DNA from 3 places in the Sporosarcina saromensis genome. Region 1 is predicted to be linked to each of the others. Evidence: riboswitches for the same ligand, from Rfam matches in the RefSeq annotation. Region 1 holds a riboswitch; each other region holds the start of a gene.

Region 1 (7,682 bases):
ATTGCTTCTCCCTTAATCTCTCCATTCCATCGAAGGATAGCGGAAAAAAAGTATCTCCCCGGTTCCTGAGGGGCTTTGAAAGTGTGGCTGCCATTGTTCTCATCTATGGTTTCAACTGTTGTTTCTTCGCCTTTAAAATGTTGGATAATCTCCGGTTCATCTATATACCATGTTGCATCGGGGGTGTTAAAACTCGAGTTTAGCTTCATGATTACAAGTTCATCCTCTTGCTGAACAATCATCGCAGGATAGCCTTTCACTAACTCTTCTGGATCATGAGGTTGGAGGTTATTGCATTCCTTTCCTTCTTCTTCCCAACAAGATTTATCACGTATTGCATAAGTGGCCCCACCCTCTTCCTCTGGATCTTTAATACCGACAAAAATCTCAGGTCTTTCTAACGTTTCACTGAGTGTCTGCTCTGTATCTCCAGGCAATTTTGCTTCGCCTTCGTCATTGGGTGAGCATCCGAAAAGAAGGAGGAATAAGGATACCATTAACAAAAAAACCTTATAGCTCATTTTAAAAATCTCCTTTTTTGTAATTAATAGTAATATGGTAACATAAGTAAGAGTTTATTATCAATAAAATTATGATAAATCAAAAAATATATTTGATAGATAATGAGTTTCCAATTTGCGAACGCTCTGTTTTAGGAGCGGTTGTTTGTTTGGGATAAAATCGTCGCCTAAAAACTGGGCGAGTGGTGATAAAGAGAGGTTAAGCGGTGATAAAGTGCTGATAAGCGTTGATAAACGGTCTACAAGCGGTGATAAAGTGCCGATGAGCGGTGATAAATCCTATTGAACCGGTGATAACGGGAAAAAGTTGTTTCTGGGCAGGGGTTGAAGTTGAATTACAGCTGAAAACAGGCGAATCGGTGGTAAAGTGGTTGGAATCGGTGATAACAGCTCGAGAATCGGTGATAACGCCGTTAGAATCGGTGATAACACGCTCCGAATCGGTGATAAACCCGTTTGAACCGGTGATAACGGGAAAAAGGTTGTTTCTGGGCAGAGGTTGAAGTTGGAATTCTACTGAAAACAGGCGAATCGGTGGTAAAGTGCTTAGAATCGGTGGTAAACCCGTCCGAATCGGTGGTAACTGCTCATGAACCGGTGAGAACGGGAAAACTCCCTATTATTAAGCACAATCTCCTTTAATCCCCTCGCCGCTCGACAATTTCCGAGCCGACCATTTACCCATAATAAAACTCCCAAATCTCCACCAAAAAAATAGGTCAAATCCACCTTATTATTTTCATACATGTTCTTTGCTTCAAAAGTAACTTCTACAAAATTCAACAAAAAATATACGTTCCCCTTATGAATCGATTCGTTACGACTATTCCTCATTTACAATTTCTGTTTCTATTAATCATCTTCCCTAAAATCCTACTGCCCTTTTGAAAGTTTGAAATTCAATTATAACTTTTTAGCTATTTACGATTAGAACACAACATGTTAGGGTAGTTAAAGAGAAAAGAACACTATATATAGTATTTGCGATGAAATGGTACCAAGTTCGGTTTAATAGGGAATCCGCTAGTCGGAGCTGTCCCCGCAACTGTGAACGTAGACGACCGCCTCATGACCACTGTGACAAGCACGTTGCGGGAAGGGGAGACGGAAGGATGAAACGTCAGCCAGTAGACCTGCCATTCATCGTCGAGCGACACTTTCTTCGGGGGTTGAGAAGTGGAAGTGAATCCGTGTAATGCTTATATGTAAGCATTGTTCCGATTTGTTTCTACAACTTACAACAAAGCGATGACTCCTTGGGAAGGTTGACTCATGGCTTTTTTTATTTTTAATTAACACTTAAATTCTTTAATTCCCGGCAACGCCGGTAACTAGTATAGAAGGAGCGGGATTATTTTGACAATCATGCGTGAACAGACAAGCGGAGCTGATCTGCTGGACAAGCTGCAAGCCGAATTCGGAACGGAGAAATTACAACCATTACTGCTAGCGAGCGAACGTTGGAACGAGCGTCATCCGGAAGCGAGCCGTTCGGAATGGGCGAAAGCGATGATTCTGGAGTGCTTGAGCAATATTGATGAGGCGTCTTCTTATTGGACATTCGTCGCGGCACGCATTTATTTAGATGATGTGTATGCACGCCAAACACAAGCGCGTGGTGTCGAAGTGTATACAGATTTCGCGAAAAATGTCGAAAAACTGGTGCAACAAGGTTTGTACACACCTGTACTGACAGAAAAATATTCACATGATGAGTTGAATGAGCTCGGTCGTTTCCTTGAACCGGAGCGGGACAAGCTATTTACATATATCGGGCTAAAGACACTGATGGATCGCTATGCGGCAGTGAATTTTGATAAACAACCGGTCGAGTTGCCACAAGAACGTTGGATGATCATTGCCATGACGCTAATGCAAAACGAAACGGACAATCGTCTAGGGAAAATTGCTGAAGCGTACTGGGCGATGAGCAATTTGTACATGACCGTTGCAACACCTACTTTGTCGAATGCAGGGAAGCCACATGGTCAGCTATCAAGCTGTTTCATCGACACGGTTGATGATTCCTTACAAGGTATTTATGACAGCAACACGGACATTGCCAATTTGTCGAAATATGGCGGTGGAATTGGTGTATATATGGGGAAAGTCCGTTCACGTGGGTCCTCTATCCGTGGGTTCAAAGGAGCATCCAGTGGTGTGCTTCCATGGATTAAACAACTGAACAATACTGCAGTTAGTGTCGATCAGCTTGGCCAACGCCAAGGTGCGATCGCAGTGTATCTTGACGTGTGGCACAAAGACATTTTCACATTCCTTGACCTGAAACTGAACAACGGGGATGACCGTCTGCGCGCGCATGATATTTTTACAGGCGTTTGTATGCCGGATATTTTCATGGAACAAGTGGAAGCGCGTGCCGAGTGGCATTTATTCGACCCGCACGAAGTCCGTACAGTGATGGGGTATTCGCTCGAAGATTTCTATGACGAGTCAAAAGGGCAAGGCAGTTTCCGCGAAAAATATGAGGAATGTGTCAACCATCCTTCATTGACGAAAGAGACAGTTCCTGCGATTGAAATTATGAAGCGCATCATGCGTAGCCAACTGGAAACAGGGACGCCATTCATGTTTTATCGTGATGAAGTAAACCGGGCGAACCCGAACAAACACGAAGGTATGGTGTACTCGAGTAACCTTTGTTCAGAAATCATGCAAAATATGAGTGCGACGCAATTTGAGTCCGTAACGCTCGAAGATGATATTGTCGTCACACGTTCAAAACCAGGCGATTTCGTCGTTTGTAACTTGTCTTCAGTTAACCTTGGTCGTGCTGTACCGGCTGACGTTTTGGAAAGATTGATTACGATTCAAGTGCGCATGCTTGATAATGTCATTGATTTGAATAAAATTCCGGTTGTCCAAGCGCAACGGACGAATTCCCGTTACCGTGGAATCGGACTTGGAACATTCGGTTGGCACCATTTGTTAGCATTGAAAAATATTCAATGGGAATCCGATGAAGCAGTGGCGTACGCGGATGAACTCTATGAAAAAATCGCCTTCTTGACGATTAAAGCTTCAATGGAATTGGCGAGTGAAAAAGGGGCTTATCCATTGTTTGAAGGCTCTGATTGGCACACTGGTTCTTATTTCGAAAGACGCGATTACCAATCGGAAGAATGGCAGGAGCTACGTGCGAATGTCGCAGCAAACGGGATTCGAAACGGCTATCTGATGGCGGTTGCGCCGAATAGCTCAACTTCGGTCATCGCAGGTTCGACAGCTTCCATCGACCCGATTTTCAAGCCGTTTTATCACGAGGAGAAAAAGGATTACAAGTTACCGGTCATTGCACCGGATTTGGACCACAACACGTACGATGTGTACCGCCGCTCCGCGTATATTGTGGACCAACGTTGGTCGATTAAGCAGAATGCGGCTCGACAACGTCATGTCGACCAATCCATTTCGTTTAACGTGTACGTGCCGAACAACATCCGTGCGTCCGTCTTGCTCGATTTGCATATGCAAGCTTGGAAGTCCGGCATGAAAACGACCTATTATACACGTTCGACGGCTTCCGACATTGAGGAGTGCGAATGGTGTCATTCCTAATTGCGTATGCTTCGTGGAGCGGCAATACGCAAGAAGTGGCGGAACTAGTAGAGGAAACGTTGCTGCGTGAAGGAATGGATGTGACTGTGCATCGGATTGGTTTAGGGCCTGTACCAGATCCCCGCCAATTCGATGCGATAATCGTCGGTTCATTCACATGGGATAAAGGGGCGACGCCGGACGAAGTGAAAGATTTTGTCTTGGACGTCGGATATAAGCCGGACAATGTATACGTATTTGGAACGGGTGATACGCAGTTTGGCGGAGACGACCTGTTTTGCAATGCTGCAGTGAAGCTCGCGAAGTTTTACGCGTCACGCATGGCTCCCCTGAAAATTGAACAAAGTCCACGTGGCGCGCAAGAACAGACCGTCATTGACTGGGCGAAAGGAGTTTTACAACAATGGAAACACTCACACGCGTTAAAGTGCTGAATCCAGCAAATCCAAATAAATCAACAGCGATTTTTGGTGGAAAAGCGAGCGGCATCCTGAATTGGAATGACCTTGCACATCCACATTTCTATACATTACGACAAAAAATCCGTTCACTATTTTGGACGGCGAATGAAGTCGATATGACACAAGATGTTAAGCAGTTCGGCAACTTATCGAAAGCCGAGCAGGAAGCATTTTTGAAAATTATCGGTTTGCTGGCGACACTTGACGGACCGCAAACGGTCATTGCGATGAAAATTGCAGACTTTGCAACTGATCCTTCGGTAAAATCGATCATGGCAACAATTGCCGATCAGGAAAGTGAGCACAACCACAGTTATGCTTACGTGTTATCATCCGTCACGACATTGGACAAGCAGATGGCTTCATTTGAAATGGGACGTAGCGATGAAGTGCTCATGAAGCGAAACGAACGGATTGTCGACATTTACAACGAATTCGCAGAGAATCCGACGATTGAAACTGTCTTAAAGGCGATGGTCTATACGACGCTATTGGAAGGCCTATTCTTCTATAGTGGCTTTGCGTTTTTCTACAATCTTGCACGACACCAGAAGATGGTCGGAACGTCTACTATGATTTCGTATATTAATCGCGACGAGTTACAGCACGGAAAAGCAATTAGTGACATTTTCCGCGCAACCCTTGCCGAAAATCCTGCCTACAATACAGAAGAATTTACGGAATGGATTTACGACCAATTCCGCCACTCCGTTGAACAGGAAATCATCTGGAGTAACTATGTGCTAGGTGGAATCGAAGGGATCGACTTGGACGAAATGGCTGGCTACGTCAAATACCGAGCAAACAAAATGTTGCGTATGCTCGGACTAAGCGAAATCTATCCAGCGTACACGGATAACCCGATGAAGTGGATCCGCGCGTATGTCGATAGTTTTGACGATACAAAAACCGATTTCTTTGAGCAAACATCGAGACAGTATGTGAAGACAAGCGATTTGAACGGGTTTGATGATTTGTAAGGTAGAGTATAGTGACTAGTAGGGAAGGACACCTTTTCGATGTGGGAAGGGGTCCTTCTTTTTTGTGTGCAAATTGAGGCTAGTTAATGAAGATTTAAAGGGCGAATCTCAATTAACAGGAAATGGATCTATATGATAAACTATCAATACCAACAATTAGGAGGAAAGAGAGATGGAAATCTACTTTTTAGGGGCAATTGCACTCGTCGCAGTGTTTTTTGTCATTACGTATGCTGTTCGAATAGGCATTGATACGTCTAAGCAAATGCAAGCCATTAGAAGGGAAATGATTGCACTGAGGAATCAGATAAAACGACTAGAAGAAGACAAATGAGCTCGTATCGTTCGTCGTAAGAAGCAGACGACATGTAATGTCGATAAATGTCGAAGTATAAAGAAGGAGAACAGCAAACCGCGTGAAATGGATATAAGAGGCTATTTTTCACGCGATTTGATGATTGAAGGAAATGATTAATTAAAATAGGTAGCTTCGTTTGGACGATTTTCCAACATCTTGATTAAATTTAACAGTAACCGTTTCTCCATCTCTCCACGTAAATACAATGGATGCCATTTACCAAGTGCATGATGTGCATCGTGCAACTTGCCAATTGCACCGTTTAGATCGCCTTGTCGATACAATTGTAGCGCCTGTCGTTTGAAGTCGATCACTTTGTCGACTTTACTGATTGATTGGAGAAGTGCTTCGACTCCTGGATGACTTGTCAGCTTTCCTTCGAACAACAAAGCTGTCGTAAAAGTAATTGCAGCCATATCAGCATAATAGTCAGGTTTGTTGACGGCTAGATTGTCAATAACCGGTTGCGCAAGGGCGGTTACGCGGCTTGCTTCATTCGGAAAATAGTAATACCCGATCGTTTGCAAGTAGATTTTACTCATAGGGTCGTCGGATTGAACGAGTAATTCTAGTTTCTGAATGAATGCTGGTGACCACTCCTTCACGTCTTCCACTTGCAAACTTTTCGTCGCCATGGTATACCCCGTAAGCATGACGGTATCTTGCTCTGTTTTCAGCTTTTGTAAGACCAACCCATCCGTCATGACGCTGCTTGCCATAGCAGGCTTCAAGTTCATTGTGCCTAACAGAATGTTTAGTAGACCAAAGATAAGAAAGAATGGCTCGTGCCACGTGAAGAAAGCAAGCGCGAGTGAAAGGGCACCTAGCACAATGTTTGTGATAGGTCCCCCATAGACATAACGAATGAGTTTTTTACGCATAATGTGCTTATCCAACTGTTCAGGAAATACCATCATGGCTCTGCCTAAGTACCCAAGAACCGAGGGGACGAGATGGAAATACAACTTTCCTTTATACCGTTCGATGACGAATGGGCCGACACTTAGATTGAGTAACTGCATCCCTTGGCCACGCCCTGCGATGAAGTGTCCCATTTCGTGCAATAAAATGCCAAGAAAGATGCTGGCAAAAAGACTTACAATGACGACTGCCGCTGATCGGATGGACCACGGTTCTGGGTAGATGATGAAGTAAAGGACTGCCAAAAACCCAATCAATCCACCAACCATAAAGGCCGACAAATTTTTCAAAATAAACACCTCAGATTAGTTAAAAACAGTTTTGTAAATGAACACGAGAAGAACAGCGATGCAAAAGCTTATGAATAGCTTTATAACTTGTTTCATCTTAATCTATCATCCTTTTTCTGTAAATGATATTGGTTACAATGAAAGACACAACGACCCATGCAGCGATGATTCCTAATTCAACAAGTACATCACCGAAACTACCGCCAGCTTCCACTTTTGTCGCTAATTCAATGAGTTGGATGTTCGGCAAGTACAAAGTGAATTTCAAAATTGGATAACTATCCGCTAATTGTGTAATAAACGATCCAAGCGAAAAGATGAGAATGACAGGCATCACAATCAATGAAGCTTCCATTACCGATTTTGAATAGAGACCTAGAATGGTTCCGATCGCGATGTAAAATAAAGAAGATAACACGACAGCAACAACGATGACTGCTGTATCAGCCGGTTGGTATCCGGATAAATACGAAGTTAGCACAATGACGCCCAACGTCAAAATGAAACTAAGCAAACTTTTTCCACCAATAATCTCCATTGTACTAGCTGGCGATAGCATCAGTCCGCGCAAT
Region 2 (7,682 bases), 1.6 Mb from region 1:
TAGAATGTTTTCAATGCATTGTTGTGAGGAAAGCGGTCAATTCCCTTTTCGAAAACTAACTTCGATTTTTTATATTGGCCAAGCGTTCGGTATGTACTGCCAAGTCCAATGGTTGCACCTAACGTATCCGAATCATTCAATCCAATTTCAAGTGCTTTCTCATAATAAGGTACGGCTTTCGCTTCCTCACCGAGCACATCAAAACTCCAAGCGCATTGGTAATTCAATTCCGCGTTATTCGGATCATTTACTACTAGTTTAAGAAGCAATTCATTGGATTCCTGCAATTTTCCTTCATCACGGTATTGAAGTGCTCTTTTAACGTTATTCATTCAATACACTTCCTTTACTTCTTCTGCCGAATAGTTACCCTTCTTTCATTGGCAAGTAGGGAATCTCTTGTCCATCCACAATTCCCATAGAAAGCTCATCAAAATGCGTTGTGGTCATTTCAAGAAGGGCGAATTGATCATCTATAATCATCGTTTTTAATTCACTAAAGTCAGTCCAAGCTTGCAAGTAATCTTGTTTGGAAATAATTCGAGCATTTAACGCTGCGTCTAGTTCTTCTTGATCTTTCTCTATTATTTCACCTGTTGGCAAGACAATTAAATCTAAATATAAGTCATCCATCCAGGGACCGTTCACACTACAATAACCATTTTGTTTACAAATATCGATATACCATTGAACGATTTGATTTTCAGCATTAAAGACAGTCGTTACAGAATAGCGCTTACCTTCAGGGAAATGTTGCAACCAACTGTATCCCTTATCCGCAATACAAACAGTCCTCTCTTTGTAAGTCATGTTGAGAGGTTCAACCACTTCGCACATTGTAAATAAACTAATATACCCTGTAAATTGTGGAGAGGTCTTATACGATTCTGTATATCTTTTTTTCGCAATACGCTTCCAATCATACCGGCTTCCATATTTTCGTTTCAGCAAGCATTTTCCACCTTTCTAGCTTGGCCGTTGACTATAAGGATGTAATTGACCAACAATCCGATCTTCAATTGGTGCTAACATTTGTTGGATAACACCATCAGCTATTTCTTCATGCGTCAGCCATCTGGTGTTTCCGGCTTCCATCACGAATCCTAAAAATACCTTTTCATAATTACAATTAAGTGGAATGCGTATTTCTTCATCATCAAAATACCTTCTGCTCCCTTTAACATGGATTAGTCGAAAGGTATTTTCCTGTTCATTCAATTCACAAATCCTTTCAAGTGTTTGATAATTCGGCGTCCAACTGACGATTACACTAAAGGGTCCCCGATTCTTTATGGCATCTATTACTTTTGTGAAAATTTCATTCGTATTGTAATCCGCTTGAATAGGATAGATTGAATGAGGTGGACAATCCTCTATTAGCTGGTCTAATTTTAAAATAGTCCTGCCAATAACTGAAACGATGCATCCTTCTTTCGCTAAATAGCGGCTTACGCCAGCTAACATTCCAGTCCCACCGATAACTAGTACATGCTGTTGACTCAATAGACTTTTTCCTCCTGTTGAGTACCTTTGTTCATTTCTATATAATTCTTAGCTAGATAGTATGCGCTTACCGAAAACAATTGCGTAATTTGTCTCTCTCGAATCATCTTTTCAACACTTTCAAAAGGATACCTTTTTACATCTATTACTTCCGTTTCATCCAAGTCTTGCTCAAACGCATAGTAAGCATCTTTGATTAAAAAGGTGATTACTTTATTCGTCTGCGTCGCTGGATTCACCAGGAATTCCCCTAATAGAATAGGTTGTTGCATAGAAACATATCCTGTCTCTTCGCGCAACTCACGTACAATTCCTTCCGCATACGTTTCCCCTTCTTCAACTTTGCCTGCAGGGATTTCCAAGAATATATCTCCACCAGGATGACGGTATTGCTCGACGAGAATGATGTCATTTTCCTTCGTTAGGACGATTGCATTTACCCAATCTGCATATTCGTTCACATAATAATCTTGAATGATCGTTCCGTCCGGCATTTGGCACGTATCTCTCCGTAAATTACCAAATGGTGATTGATAGACGTTCTCCGAGTTTAATACTTCCCATTTCTTCAACGTAATTCCCCCATTTACAACTTATGTACGTTACCTTTTGTTATCCATTTCTCCACAACCTCATTGAAAAGTTGAGGTTGTGCGACTGGAAAACCATGTCCCATATTTGGAATAAAGAGTTCTTTGCAGTTTACATAGTGTTCGACGATTTGTTTGACCGATTTCTTTAGTATTCTCGTCTCTCTTTCACCAACTGTCACTAAAATTCTCACTGTACTATTAGATCGATTTTCTGGAAGTGCATATGACATGTTTTCCTTTAACATTTGGATAAGCGTTGATGGTTTCAGTTTCACACTGTCTTCATAGTATTTTTCGAAGTATTCTCCATCCATATATAGCTGCTTTGCTTGAACTTTCGCAAATGATCGGCTTTTGACCAACGGAAAAGTTAGTAGGATTGTCGGGGCAATTAAAGGTTGTACAAATTTCATTGGGATGACTGTCGCACTGTTGATAACTGCTGACGTAATAAGAGTCGGCGCAAGATCAATCATCTCTAAACAGATTTGAGCACCAATTGAAAAGCCAATAATATGTACGTCCTTGCCAGCTCCCTTTTCTTTGATTAAGTCAATCATCTCTTCTGCATTTCCCCGAATTGAAAATTCTTCTTCATTCCTTCTAACTCCATGTCCTTGAAGGGTTGGTACGATACAATGGTAGTGACTGAAATCGTCAATTTGCTTATCCCACATCCACCCCCCTACACCTCCCCCGTGCAAAAAGAGCAGGAGAGGTGCGTTTTCATTACCATATTCTTCAAAGTCCATCACTTCATTCATTCCTTATCATCAAAATTTAAAATGTGCGTCGTTTCTGAAGCGGAATCATCGAACGAAAAACCACATGCACGATAAAATGCGTCTGCTTTCGCTGATTCTGTCCGAACGGTAATCTCTTTAAAGTGCTTCTTGGCATGATTGATGATCGCGTTTTGAAGCAACGTACCGACACCCTGACGTCGATATGCTTGTAACACATAAAATCTCCGTAATCGAGCTACCTCGTGATTTTCTGAAAAAGGAGATTGATTGATGCCTCCGATAGCGACGACTTCACCTGTATTGTTTTGAACACAAAACAGCCCTTCCCCTCGTTCGTCGAATGTATTTGAACTGTCTTCATAATCGTTCACTAAACGAGTAACAAAACGATATCCTTCATCTTCGCTTTCTTTCACAAGCCTTGAAATATCAATCGTGCGCAAGTTCTCAATCTGTTGAACGACATAATTCATAGACTTCCCCCCTCAATTTTCTCACCTATCTCTACATTCTACAAAGTCTGTCAAAAAGCCTGCTTATTCTAGTAAAACAGTAAAAGTAAGCCGAATCCCTCCTGACGAATTCGGCATTAATTAAAACGAATAGTCAACGCGCATCGTCGCTGTAATGACTAACTGTCCTTTCTCAATGGGTGTTGTTGATTTTTCTGCGGCGACAGAATAATACGGAGTAGGACTTACACGATTCACTTCCTCTACAATTCTTATTGGCTGAGGAGGAACGGCCAGTTGCATAGAATTTGCGATAGTTTGGGCTTTCGTCTGTGCATCTTGCAAAGCAGCTACAATGGCTTCTTGTTCATACATTGATGGATCTTCGACGCTGAATTGGATGCTTGAAACACGATTTGCACCGTTCGCAACCGCTGTATCGATGACAATGCCAACTTGATCAATATTCGTTAATTTCACAGAAATGGCGTTGTTTACTTCATATCCTCTAAATACTTGTTCCCCGTCGACGTAATCATATTTTGGATAGATCGTATATGAAACGGTTTGTATATTCGCTCGAGGAATGCCTAGTTGTACGAACGATTGGATCACTTGATTCATGATTGCGGCATTTTCTTCTTGTGCTACACGGACTTGCTCGTCTACAGTACGCACTTCAAATTGAATAGTTGCTACGTCTGGTTCAACAGCAACTTGCCCATTACCGACGACTGTTATCTTCCTTACCGGTTGGCGAAAAACGTTCTGATGATACAACGAACTTCTCCCTTCTTCATTCAGTTTCTTTACTCTATGCCAAATGAGTAGGTGCTAGTAAAAGATATTTCGCATTCTAGTAAGCGTTTACAACCTAACAATCTCTACCTAACAGTCCTCTAGCAATTCTCCTAAATCCGAATCTTTAGTTGACAGATATTTTTTACTATGCTAACTTTAGGCATCACTACTAATCTAATAGCTATGGAAATAGGTGGTCTGATTTTGGTCAGATCTTAAATGGGAAGCCGGTGCTCAATCCGGCGCGGTCCCGCCACTGTAACGGCATATTGCCGAAGCCAGATACCAGCCTATTTGAACAACGCTGCTAACCTACGGTGAATGGGGAGGTGTTAGACGATACGCAAATGAATTGCGTGCTTTTTCAGCATGCATTTACCCGGAAATCGGGCTACACGTACATTTCTAACATTCCGTAGAAATGTATTTTTTTATGCACAAAATTCCAAAATTGAAGGAGACGAGACAGATGACAGTAATTAGTAGTACAATCGGCTATCCGTATATCGGTGAAAACCGTGAGTGGAAGAGAGCGTTAGAATCATTCTGGGCAGGCAAAACAAGTGAAGAGCAATTGTTGCAGGTAACAAAAGACATTCGTCTTTCCCGTTTACAAAAACAAAAAGAGAGCGGCATTGACCTCATCCCCGTTGGCGACTTCACGCTCTATGATCGTGTGTTGGATACAGCAGTTATGTTCGGGATGATTCCTGAACGCTACGGCTGGAATGGCGGGCAAGTTCCTTTATCTACATATTTCTCAATGGCACGTGGCAACGCGTCTACAGTTGCGTGCGAAATGACAAAATGGTTTGATACAAACTATCACTATATTGTCCCTGAATATGAAGGTCGCAAACTAGCTGTAACCGAAAACAAGCCCCTCATCGACTACCGTGAAGCAAAACAAGAGCTTGGCATTGAAGGAAAGCCGGTACTCATTGGACCGTATACATTCCTAAAGCTTTCTAAAGGTTATGAGACAAAAGATATTCCAGCTTTCTTACTTCAATTACTACCACTCTACGAAAAAGTACTTGTAGAATTGCAAGCGGAAGGAGTCGAGTGGATCCAATTGGATGAGCCGATCCTTTCCACTACTATTACACAGGATGAAATGAAAACCGTTCATGAAATCTATTCACAACTTCGAAAAGCGGTCACGCATAGTAAGTTATTCATTCAAACGTACTTCGATTCAGTTGAATGGTACGAAGAGACAATTGCCCTTCCGGTTGATGGGATTGGCTTGGATTTTGTACACGGAATGAAAAACAATCAAAAGAGTCTAGAGGCGCATGGCTTCCCTGCTGATAAAGTATTTGGAGCAGGTGTGATTGACGGTCGAAACATTTGGCGCGCAAACTTGCAAAACAAATTGGCGTTATTAGATACACTTCAGCAACATGTGTCAGTTGAAAATGTATGGATTCAACCTTCTTGTAGCTTGCAACACGTTCCTGTGACAATTGCATCCGAGCAAAAATTGGACTCGACCATTAAAACGGCACTTGCTTTCGCAGATGAAAAAATTGTTGAAGTATCAACTCTTGTAAAAGCTGTTCGCGAAGGAGCCGACGCTATTGTTCATGAACTTCGTGAAAGTGTTGACGCATGTGAACAGCTTGCTCAATTACCCGCTCGCAATCGCCAAGATGTTTTGCAAGCCGTCAACAATATCGGCAACGTACCAAGTAAACGCCCTACACCATTTGCAGAGCGTCGTGTAAAACAAGAAGAAGCATTTAACTTACCTTTATTGCCGACAACTACTATTGGAAGTTTTCCTCAAACACCTGAAGTGCGTGCAACGCGTACGAAATGGCGCAAAGGTGAAATTACGGAGCAACAGTATGGTGATTTCGTATTCGATGAAATTAAACAATGGGTCGACATCCAAGAAAAGATTGGCCTAGACGTATTTGTACACGGTGAATTTGAACGGACAGATATGGTCGAGTACTTCGGCGAAAAGTTGGACGGCTATGTATTTACAGAAAAAGCTTGGGTCGTTTCCTATGGATCCCGTTGTGTAAAACCGCCAATCATTTATGGAGATATTGCATTTGTCGAACCAATGACTGTCAAAGAATCGGTCTATGCGCAATCTCTTACGGACAAGCCGATGAAAGGGATGCTGACAGGCCCTGTTACAATGTTGAACTGGTCATTTGTACGTGACGATCTTTCCCTTAAAGATGTGACGTACCAAATCGCTCTTGCCCTACGAAAAGAAATTGAAGCGTTAGAAGCAGCAGGTATTCATATGATTCAAGTCGATGAGCCTGCACTACGAGAAGGTTTACCGTTGAAGAAGGACGAATGGAATGAATACTTGGATTGGGCTGTAAATGCTTTCCGTATTTCCACTACTACCGTCCAAGATACGACACAAATCCATACCCATATGTGCTATTGTGATTTCAATCATTTCATCGATTCCATCAGTGCACTAGATGCTGACGTCATTTCCATTGAAACATCAAGAAGCCATGGAGAACTTGTGCATGCATTTAACACGTTCCATTATGACAAAGGAATTGGATTAGGCGTTTACGATATTCACAGCCCGCGTGTCCCATCTGTAGAAGAAATGGTTGAAATCATTGAAAAAGGACTAGAAGTTCTGGACGTGAAACAGTTCTGGATTAACCCTGACTGTGGCTTAAAAACAAGAAAAAAAGAAGAAACAGTCGCTTCGTTAGAAAACATGCTAACAGCAACGAAAAAAGTTCGTGAACAACTCACTGCAGTAAGTTCAAACTAAAAAAAGTGCTCCTTCTCTCACAATTGAAGAGAAGGAGCACTGGTTTATAAACATAATCACCAAAAATCACCAATAAAGCGAATCAAGGGTCTTACTAACCACACAAGCAGTCTAAATGGAAGAAAGAGTAGTTCTGGGATGAAAAACAATACATCTAACAGAAAATCCGAAAACCGATAACGTTCATTTTGCTCTTTACGAACGGTCCTTCTTCTCATGCACCCATCCTCCACACTTCATTATTAGATCGGTAATGTGACAGCAACCATTAACAAAAACAGAATCGCAATATAATTAACTGAATACATGAACATGACATATGCCCATTTATCATCGTCTTTTGTAAAGAAACCTCGAATGGATACAGCAAGGAAACCGATGTTCAAGATCGTTGCAAGGATGATAAACACCATACCTAATGAACCTAAGTAAAATGGCAACGGCAGTAAGCACGCAATATAGACAAACATTTGGCGCTTCGTCATCTTAAATCCGCGGACAACCGGCAACATGGCAACATTCGCAGCTTTGTACTCATTGTATTTTCTCATTGCAATCGCGAATGTATGCGGCATTTGCCAAATGAACAAAATCATAAACAGCATGATTGGGACAATATGATAAGCCGGTGCAATCGCCGCCCACCCAATCATTGGCGTAACTGCTCCTGAAACACTTCCAATAACCGTATTCAAAGTGTATTTACGCTTTGTCCACATCGTATACATCACTACATACGTAAACCATCCAATGAATCCATATACTGCTGCTTCAAACGTGGTGAACAGTAACATGATGAGACCAACTGCAGACATTGTAA
Region 3 (7,682 bases), 130 kb from region 1:
ACCTGTCAAAACAATCGTCAAATTGGACAAAGACGACGCATTCATCATGCGCAAAGGTGCTGTGCAAATGCGCTTGCCATTCACAGCAGGTGACATTCGCCCTGGCACATACGGCAATGGACCGGTCGCGTTTAACCTACTCGTCAAAACGACAAAACTGGAAGTAACAGATCGTCGATTCACCGCCCACTACGAATTGCATGCAGACGGCGCACGACTCGGCACACATGAACTACTCATTACATATACGGAGGGACACGCATGAACGCAGTTGAAAAAATCCAACAAGAAATTAAAGAAGCATTCCACCAAGCCGTCATCGCGGCAGAATTAGCGGAAGCAACCGACATCCCGGACATTCTACTCGAAACACCAAAAAACAAAGAGAACGGTGACTATGCGACGAATATCGCAATGCAGCTCACAAAAATTGCGAAAAAGCCTCCTCGTGCAATCGCGGAAGCCATATTGGAAAAACTCGATACATCGTCCACGTCCATCAATTCTGTAGAGATTGCTGGTCCAGGGTTCATGAACATTCGACTGAAAAGCGATTATTTAGGGGATGTCGTGAAAACGGTGCTTGCCCAAAAAGAAGATTATGGCCGCTCGACTTACGGTGAACAACAGAAAATCCAAGTTGAATTCGTTTCGGCAAATCCGACGGGCGACTTGCATCTAGGACATGCACGCGGAGCATCTATCGGGGATTCATTGTGCAATATTTTGGATTTTGCAGGCTTTGACGTCTCACGTGAATATTACATTAACGATGCGGGGAACCAAGTGAACAACTTGGCGATGTCAGTGGAAGCACGTTACTTCCAAGCACTTGGAATGGACAAGGACATGCCTGAAGACGGCTACCACGGGCAAGACATTATTGACATTGGGAAGAAATTGGCGGAAGAATTCGGAGACAAGTATGTCCATGTTGGAGAACAAGAACGGCAAGACTTTTTCCGCAAATACGGCTTGGATTATGAATTAGGGAAGTTGAAAAAGGACCTGGAAGACTTCCGTGTACCTTTTGACAACTGGTTCTCTGAGACATCCCTTTATACAGATGGGAAAATCGGTGTTGCACTCGACAAATTGCGTGCAAATGGGCATGTGTATGAAGAAGACGGGGCGACTTGGTTCCGCTCCACAACTTTAGGGGATGACAAAGACCGCGTGCTTATTAAAAATGACGGCTCCTACACGTACTTAACGCCGGACATTGCCTACCATGAAGACAAGCTGCGTCGTGGATTCGATAAGCTGATCAACATTTGGGGAGCAGACCACCATGGCTACATTCCACGTATGAAAGCAGCGATCGAAGCATTAGGCTACGACCGCGACACGCTTGAAGTAGAAGTGACACAAATGGTGCAACTGTACAAAGACGGCGAGAAATTTAAAATGAGTAAGCGTACCGGCAAAGCGGTCACATTGCGTGAACTCGTCGAAGAAGTCGGCCTGGATGCTGTTCGTTATTTCTTCGCAATGCGTTCATCCGATGCGCAAATGGACTTCGATTTAGATCTTGCGATTTCCAAATCGAACGAAAACCCGGTGTACTACGCGCAATACGCACATGCACGCATTTCATCCATCTTGCGTCAAGCAGGCGACGCAAACCTTGCTGCTTCAACAGATCACGTCGATCTTTTACAGACGGAAAAAGAACTGTCACTGTTGAAAAAAATCGGTGACTTCCCACGTCTTGTGAGCGATGCAGCAAGACTACGCTCACCACACAGGATCACAGTCTATATCCAGGAACTCGCAGCTGAATTCCACAGCTTCTACAATGCGGAAAAAGTGCTCGACCCGGAAAACCGTGATCTATCCGAAGCACGCCTAGCACTCATCACAGCAACACGCACAACAATCGCCAACGCCCTCAAACTCATTGGCGTCGCAGCACCTGAAAAAATGTAACCCCATTTCGCCCTTCCGTCTTCACGACGGAAGGGCGAATATTTTGAATCGTGTTGGTGCCTGTCCCCGAACACTAGCGTTGCATAGTTTACACTAAATACATTAAAATCTATATTTTTACATTATGGTACTCCGGTAAAATTTAAAAAAGGGAACAGGGGTCTACAGTTAAATCAGTTCCCTTTTTTTGTAATTTAATTTATTTAGCTTTGTTTTTCTTTGTTGCTTTTAACTTCTTCTCTTTTTTGATGAAATGTTGTTTATTTATCGGGTCGACAATGGCAGAGTCTTCACCATAATTTATTGGTTTCTCTTCTTCCTTGGACACTTTTTGCCTTCCTTTACTCTTTCTAAGCTTTCGGTTGACGTAGTTTAACAGTTTTCTAATCGTTTTAAACACATACAACCTGACGTTTCTAAAGAGTGTCCAAAGTGTTCGATTAGGCATATGAATGAGTCGCAGGATTTCTGCCAATGCCACTGTTATGAGCGCAATGTACATCTGGTTCCATATGCCAACTGGAGAAGTGCTAAACAAATGATCAATCTTGACATGCTGCTTTAACCACTTAAAGAAAAGCTCAATATACCAACGGTTTTTATACGTTTCCATGATCTCTTCTTCAGTCAGTTCCAATCGATTGGTTATTAGATGAAAGTGAGTTCCTTTGTCATCTACAAACTCAATATAGCGCAGTGGTTCTTCGCGCGTGAGTATCGAAACCAACTCATTGCGAAGGACCTTATCATGCGTTGGCGTTTCTGATTCTAGCGTTTCCATTCTAAAATTCTTGCGCGTACGCACGAGAAATTGAACGCCTCTTTCCATCCAGCCGCCCATCTTTGTCTTGTGGGCGTAGCCACGATCCATGACATATAATGCGCCATCAGCATCAATGATATGATTGACAGCGTCGGAGTCCGCTATATTCCCAGTAGAAGGAATCATTTTCTCTGGATAGACGCTATTTGCAGAGGCTAAAGCGACCCGTATATGCAATTTAATGCCGCAAGAGTCCTTAGAAACTGCAGTCCAGTTTAACGCATTTTTTGGTAATTTCCCATACGTTGCATCTATGATTTTTAGTACTCCAACATTAGAATTTATTCCTTTAGCTACTCCTTTTACTTGCCAATACCTTCGTGCAATACGGTTAAAGAGATCAACTAAGTGTTCAGTATCTAATCCATTCAGACGACGGCTAATTGTAGAATAGCTGATAAAATCAATTCCAAGCTCTTTCTTAAATGCCTCGTCTGACTGGATTCCTGCTTCAATGTCCCGATGACTATGCCATTGTGCAACATTCGCCATAATAAAGAGTTTTACGATTGAGAAGTCAGTAATTTTATTCGTACCATTCATTAAAGGACAAGCTAAAATACTATCTGGTAAATTGGATAAGAGTTGACGAAAGACTAAATTAGGGTTTACACTTTTCATGGCTTACTCCTTTTTGTAGTGTAAGGGAACTGATTTAGTCGTCGCTTCCTTACCTACATTAGGAGTTTTTTTGTCGTTCTTCAAGTCTTTTATTCTATTTTTTATTTAAATCATCTATTTTTTTACTGTGGTGCAACGCTAGTGGTCCCCGAAACAATTCACAATTGTTTCGGGGACAGGCACCAAAAAAATAGGACTCTCGACATTGTCGAAATGTATAGTATAATGAATCAGAATTGAAAATTACATACCCAAACATGAAGGTGCCCCGCTTCCAACGCCGGGGTTAAAAGGGAAGTCGGTTCAATGCCGACGCGGTCCCGCCACTGTATGTGCAAGCAAACTGCAAGTGCCACTGGAATCGTTCCGGGAAGGCGCAGCGAGCGTTACGCACGAGCCAGGAGACCTGCCTTCATGAATCACCCGTACCCTACGAGGATAGGTTTGGTGAAAATCGGTACAAGCAAGTTAGAAACGTCGTACCGGATTTTTACTGAGCACATTCCTCCGTTGACAAACGGGGGATTTTTATTTGGACAAAACAGGAGGAACGAGCAATGAAGAAGTTTTTGCAATTACTACTCATGGCCGTGCTCGCGACATTCATGCTTGCGGCATGCGGTACAGCGGACGAGCCGAAAAAAGAGGAAACGCCTGTAACTGAAAACGGGCAAGCAGACGGACAAGAAGCGTCTGAAGAAGTAGCATTCCCTGTCACCTTGACAGATGCTGTCGGCAATGAAATCACGTTTGAAGAAGCACCAAAAACAATCGTGTCCATGATGCCAAGTAACACAGAAATCCTTTTTGCCCTTGGTTTGAACGAAGAAATCATTGGCGTCAACGATTATGATAATTACCCTGAAGAAGCATTGGAAAAAGAAAAAATCGGCGGCATGGAGTTTAACGTCGAAAAAATCGTAGCGATGCAACCGGATGTTGTCTTCGCACACGAATCCGGTCTGAGCACTGGTGAAGAAGGCTTACAACAAATCCGCGATGCGGGCGTTCAAGTGTTTGTCGTGAAAAACGCAACGAACTTTGAAGAAACATACACAACGATCGAACAAATCGGTCAAGCGACTGGAAAAACAGCAGAAGCAACAACAATTATCGAAGACATGAAAGCGAAAGTCGCTGAAGTGATCGAGAAAACAGAAAAAGTTGAAAACAAAAAGCGTGTATTTATCGAAACATCCGATGCACCTTCCATCTATGCACCGGGTAAAAACACGTTCATGCAAGAAATCTTGGACATGATCGGTGCGGAAAACGTTGTCACTGAAGAAGGTTGGGTGATGATCAGTCCTGAAGAAATCGTCAACCAAAATCCTGACGTTATTATCGTCATGTATAGCTATGTGCCGGACATTATCGAAAGCGTGAAAAACCGCGATGGCTTCGGTGACATTACAGCCGTAAAAGAAGACCAAGTCATTCAAGTCGATGAAAACTTGACGAGTCGTACTGGTCCACGTCTTGCACTCGGTCTTGAAGAAGTAGCGAAAGCAGTATACCCAGAGGCTTTTGGTGAATAAAGCAACCACTGCCTACATCGTGTCCACCGCCACATTACTCGTGGCGGTCTGGCTCGGTGTTTCAATCGGAACGGTACATATTCCAATCAACACATTTTGGGACGCATCCGATACGACGGCAACGAACATTTTATATAAAATTCGCATGCCACGTGTTATCTTAGCTGGACTAGTCGGCGCCTCGCTCGCCATTGCAGGAGCCGCATTCCAAGGTTTATTAAAAAACCCACTTGCTGATCCATACACCCTCGGAGTGTCATCCGGCGCCTCTGTTGGTGCGGTTATGACACTCTTTTTTGGCTTGTCCATTCCGATTGTCGGCACATACACCTTACCGTTTTTCAGCATGACCGGTGCAGCAATTACAATGTTTCTCGTCATCGGCTTCGCACGTCTCGTCGACCGTTCCATGAAAATGGAGACGATCATTTTGACAGGCATCATCTTCGGGTCCTTCTTAGGCTCAGTTCTATCATTAATGATTGCCCTCACCGGCGAAGAACTCCGCCAAATTATCGGCTGGCTTCTAGGCAGTGTGTCCATGCGCGGTTGGAATTACATTCTCATGATCCTGCCATTTGTCGTCATCGGCTCCTTCATTCTTTGGTTGAACCGTCGTGAATTAAATGCGATGCTATTTGGAGAAGAACGTGCCCATCATTTAGGCGTAAACGTTAAAAAACGAAAATTTATGATCCTTATCGGCGGCTCCATCTTAACAGGTTCCGCTGTCGCAGTATCCGGTACAATCGGCTTTGTTGGCCTCGTAGTTCCGCATATGACAAGACTCATGTGGGGGTCTGACCATCGTCATTTACTGACATTATCATTCTTAAACGGTGCATCATTGCTCATCATCTGTGACTTGATTGCCCGCACGATCATTTCACCAACAGAACTACCAGTTGGCGTCATTACCGCATTTATCGGAGCACCAGTGTTTGCGTATATTTTCTACAGACAGAGAAGGAAAGGGGCGATGTGACATGCTGCAAGTGAACAACCTTTCAGGCGGCTATGGCAAAGAGCCAGTTGTCCGCGATGTATCATTCCAAGTGGCAAAAGGGGAAGTGCTCGGCATCCTTGGGCCAAATGGCAGCGGGAAATCGACGTTGCTCAAAATTATTTCAGGCATTTTGCCGAAACTGACAGGCACCGTCCGTATCGACGGGCAAGACGCTGCGGTTTATTCCCAAAAAGAATTTGCGCGGAAAGTGGCTGTCTTGCCACAGCTCCATGCGCACGCCTTTTCCCATACCGTAAAAGACACCGTCTCCCTTGGCCGGTACCCGCATCAGTCCGGTCTCTTTTCCACCTGGTCGGAAACGGATGAAACAGCCGTCCAAGAAGCGATGGCGTACACAGGCATAACACGCTATGAACATACGCCGATCGAGCTATTGTCAGGCGGCGAGCAACAACGGGTTTTCGTCGCACAAGCACTCGCCCAGCAAGCACCCATCCTCTTACTGGATGAGCCGACCAACCATCTCGACATCGCACACCAACAGCAATTACTCGATACAATTCGAAAACACGCCGTCGAAAAAGGGGTGACCGTCATCTCCGTTTTCCACGACGTCAACCTCGCATCATTATATTGCGACCGTTTGCTCCTTATGGACAAAGGGACTATCTCAGCAATCGGTGATCCGCAAGACGTCATTCAAGAAACGATCATCGGCTCCGTCTACAACGCGCGCATCAAGACACAGCCGCACCCGGAGCTCCCGAAACCGCAAATGACGTTGTTGCCTGATACAATGGATACGAAACCGTTCATTGTCAAGAAAGAACAAATTACCATTTCAGCGGACCACGTCGGACTGCGCACCGACAAGCCGTTAAAAACCGTCTCATCCGCCGTCCATAACGCCGGCACAGGCTGGTACCGCGCATTCGTCAACCGTCACGTCGACGCCGACTACAATATCGACAATGTCAAAGCGGAAAACGAAGCCTATCTTCAACAACGTGGCTACCACCTGACAGAAACCGTTGGCATGATGACGGCGGTCACGACCGAACACGCAGAAGTTGGTGAATATAAAGGAGACTTCGGCACCGTCCTCATCATGGTCACTGCTGGCGTCGGAAACGCAGTCGATGTGTCGCAAGCTCTTTACCGGGACCGGCCGGAACGCATCGGCACCATCAACACATGGATCATCGTCAACGGTCACTTATCCGAAGAGGCGTTCATCCAAGCGATGATCACAGCGACGGAAGCGAAAACGAAAGCGCTCCAAACCGAAGCGATCACCGACCCATTAACCGGCACAATCGCAACTGGCACATCGACCGACAGCCTACTCGTCGCCGCCACACAAGAAGGCGAATCGTTGCCATATGCGGGCCCTATCACGCCCCTCGGCAAACTGATTGGCCACGGCGTCTACGATTGCACCGTCCGCGCCATCAAAGCCTACAAACAAGCGAAAGGTTGGCACACATGATTCAAACCCATTTTGTTGCAATCGCGATCGGGTTCCTCCTTGACCGCCTCATTGGGGACCCCCCGAACTGGCCACATCCAATACGTTGGATCGGCACGTTAATTACTAAACTAACCGCGGTCTTAAACAAAGGACGTGCCCGCATACTAAAAGGCGCGGGATTGCTGCTCATGATGATCGTTATCGTGACGGGCATCGTTCTGGCAATTGTAACGATCGCCTATCAAACGCATATTGCAGTAGGCATCGCCGTTGAAGCCGTCCTTATTGCCATTGGTCTTGCCCAGAAAAGTTTACGGGATGCAGCGACGGAAG

Evidence for each region. Region 1 has a riboswitch for cobalamin ahead of ACVHUV_RS01610 (ribonucleoside-diphosphate reductase subunit alpha). Riboswitches for the same ligand answer to the same signal wherever they lie in the genome.
Region 2: another riboswitch for cobalamin. It lies ahead of metE (5-methyltetrahydropteroyltriglutamate--homocysteine S-methyltransferase); the one in region 1 lies ahead of ACVHUV_RS01610 (ribonucleoside-diphosphate reductase subunit alpha).
Region 3: another riboswitch for cobalamin. It lies ahead of ACVHUV_RS00950 (ABC transporter substrate-binding protein); the one in region 1 lies ahead of ACVHUV_RS01610 (ribonucleoside-diphosphate reductase subunit alpha).

Annotation. Positions count from the first base shown of each region.
Region 1 is NZ_CM142738.1:356,404-364,085, reverse strand. It holds gene ACVHUV_RS01620 (hypothetical protein) at 1-521, opposite strand, end outside; gene ACVHUV_RS01615 (hypothetical protein) at 667-807, shown strand; cobalamin riboswitch at 1,497-1,676, shown strand; gene ACVHUV_RS01610 (ribonucleoside-diphosphate reductase subunit alpha) at 1,887-4,100, shown strand; gene ACVHUV_RS01605 (flavodoxin) at 4,085-4,534, shown strand; gene ACVHUV_RS01600 (ribonucleotide-diphosphate reductase subunit beta) at 4,504-5,541, shown strand; gene ACVHUV_RS01595 (hypothetical protein) at 5,714-5,875, shown strand; gene ACVHUV_RS01590 (M50 family metallopeptidase) at 6,013-7,110, opposite strand; gene ACVHUV_RS01585 (ABC transporter permease) at 7,208-7,682, opposite strand, start outside.
Region 2 is NZ_CM142738.1:2,001,734-2,009,415, reverse strand. It holds gene ACVHUV_RS10030 (tetratricopeptide repeat protein) at 1-332, opposite strand, end outside; gene ACVHUV_RS10025 (ribonuclease FAU-1 family protein) at 367-951, opposite strand; gene ACVHUV_RS10020 (Rossmann-fold NAD(P)-binding domain-containing protein) at 967-1,503, opposite strand; gene ACVHUV_RS10015 (NUDIX hydrolase) at 1,500-2,075, opposite strand; gene ACVHUV_RS10010 (alpha/beta fold hydrolase) at 2,090-2,860, opposite strand; gene ACVHUV_RS10005 (GNAT family N-acetyltransferase) at 2,857-3,315, opposite strand; gene ACVHUV_RS10000 (SIMPL domain-containing protein) at 3,436-4,074, opposite strand; cobalamin riboswitch at 4,270-4,403, shown strand; gene metE (5-methyltetrahydropteroyltriglutamate--homocysteine S-methyltransferase) at 4,565-6,862, shown strand; gene ACVHUV_RS09990 (hypothetical protein) at 6,919-7,080, opposite strand; gene cyoE (heme o synthase) at 7,105-7,682, opposite strand, start outside.
Region 3 is NZ_CM142738.1:226,456-234,137, reverse strand. It holds gene ACVHUV_RS00965 (YwiB family protein) at 1-265, shown strand, start outside; gene argS (arginine--tRNA ligase) at 262-1,929, shown strand; gene ACVHUV_RS00955 (IS4 family transposase) at 2,129-3,373, opposite strand; cobalamin riboswitch at 3,618-3,801, shown strand; gene ACVHUV_RS00950 (ABC transporter substrate-binding protein) at 3,931-4,911, shown strand; gene ACVHUV_RS00945 (FecCD family ABC transporter permease) at 4,904-5,896, shown strand; gene ACVHUV_RS00940 (adenosylcobinamide amidohydrolase) at 5,898-7,367, shown strand; gene cbiB (adenosylcobinamide-phosphate synthase CbiB) at 7,364-7,682, shown strand, end outside.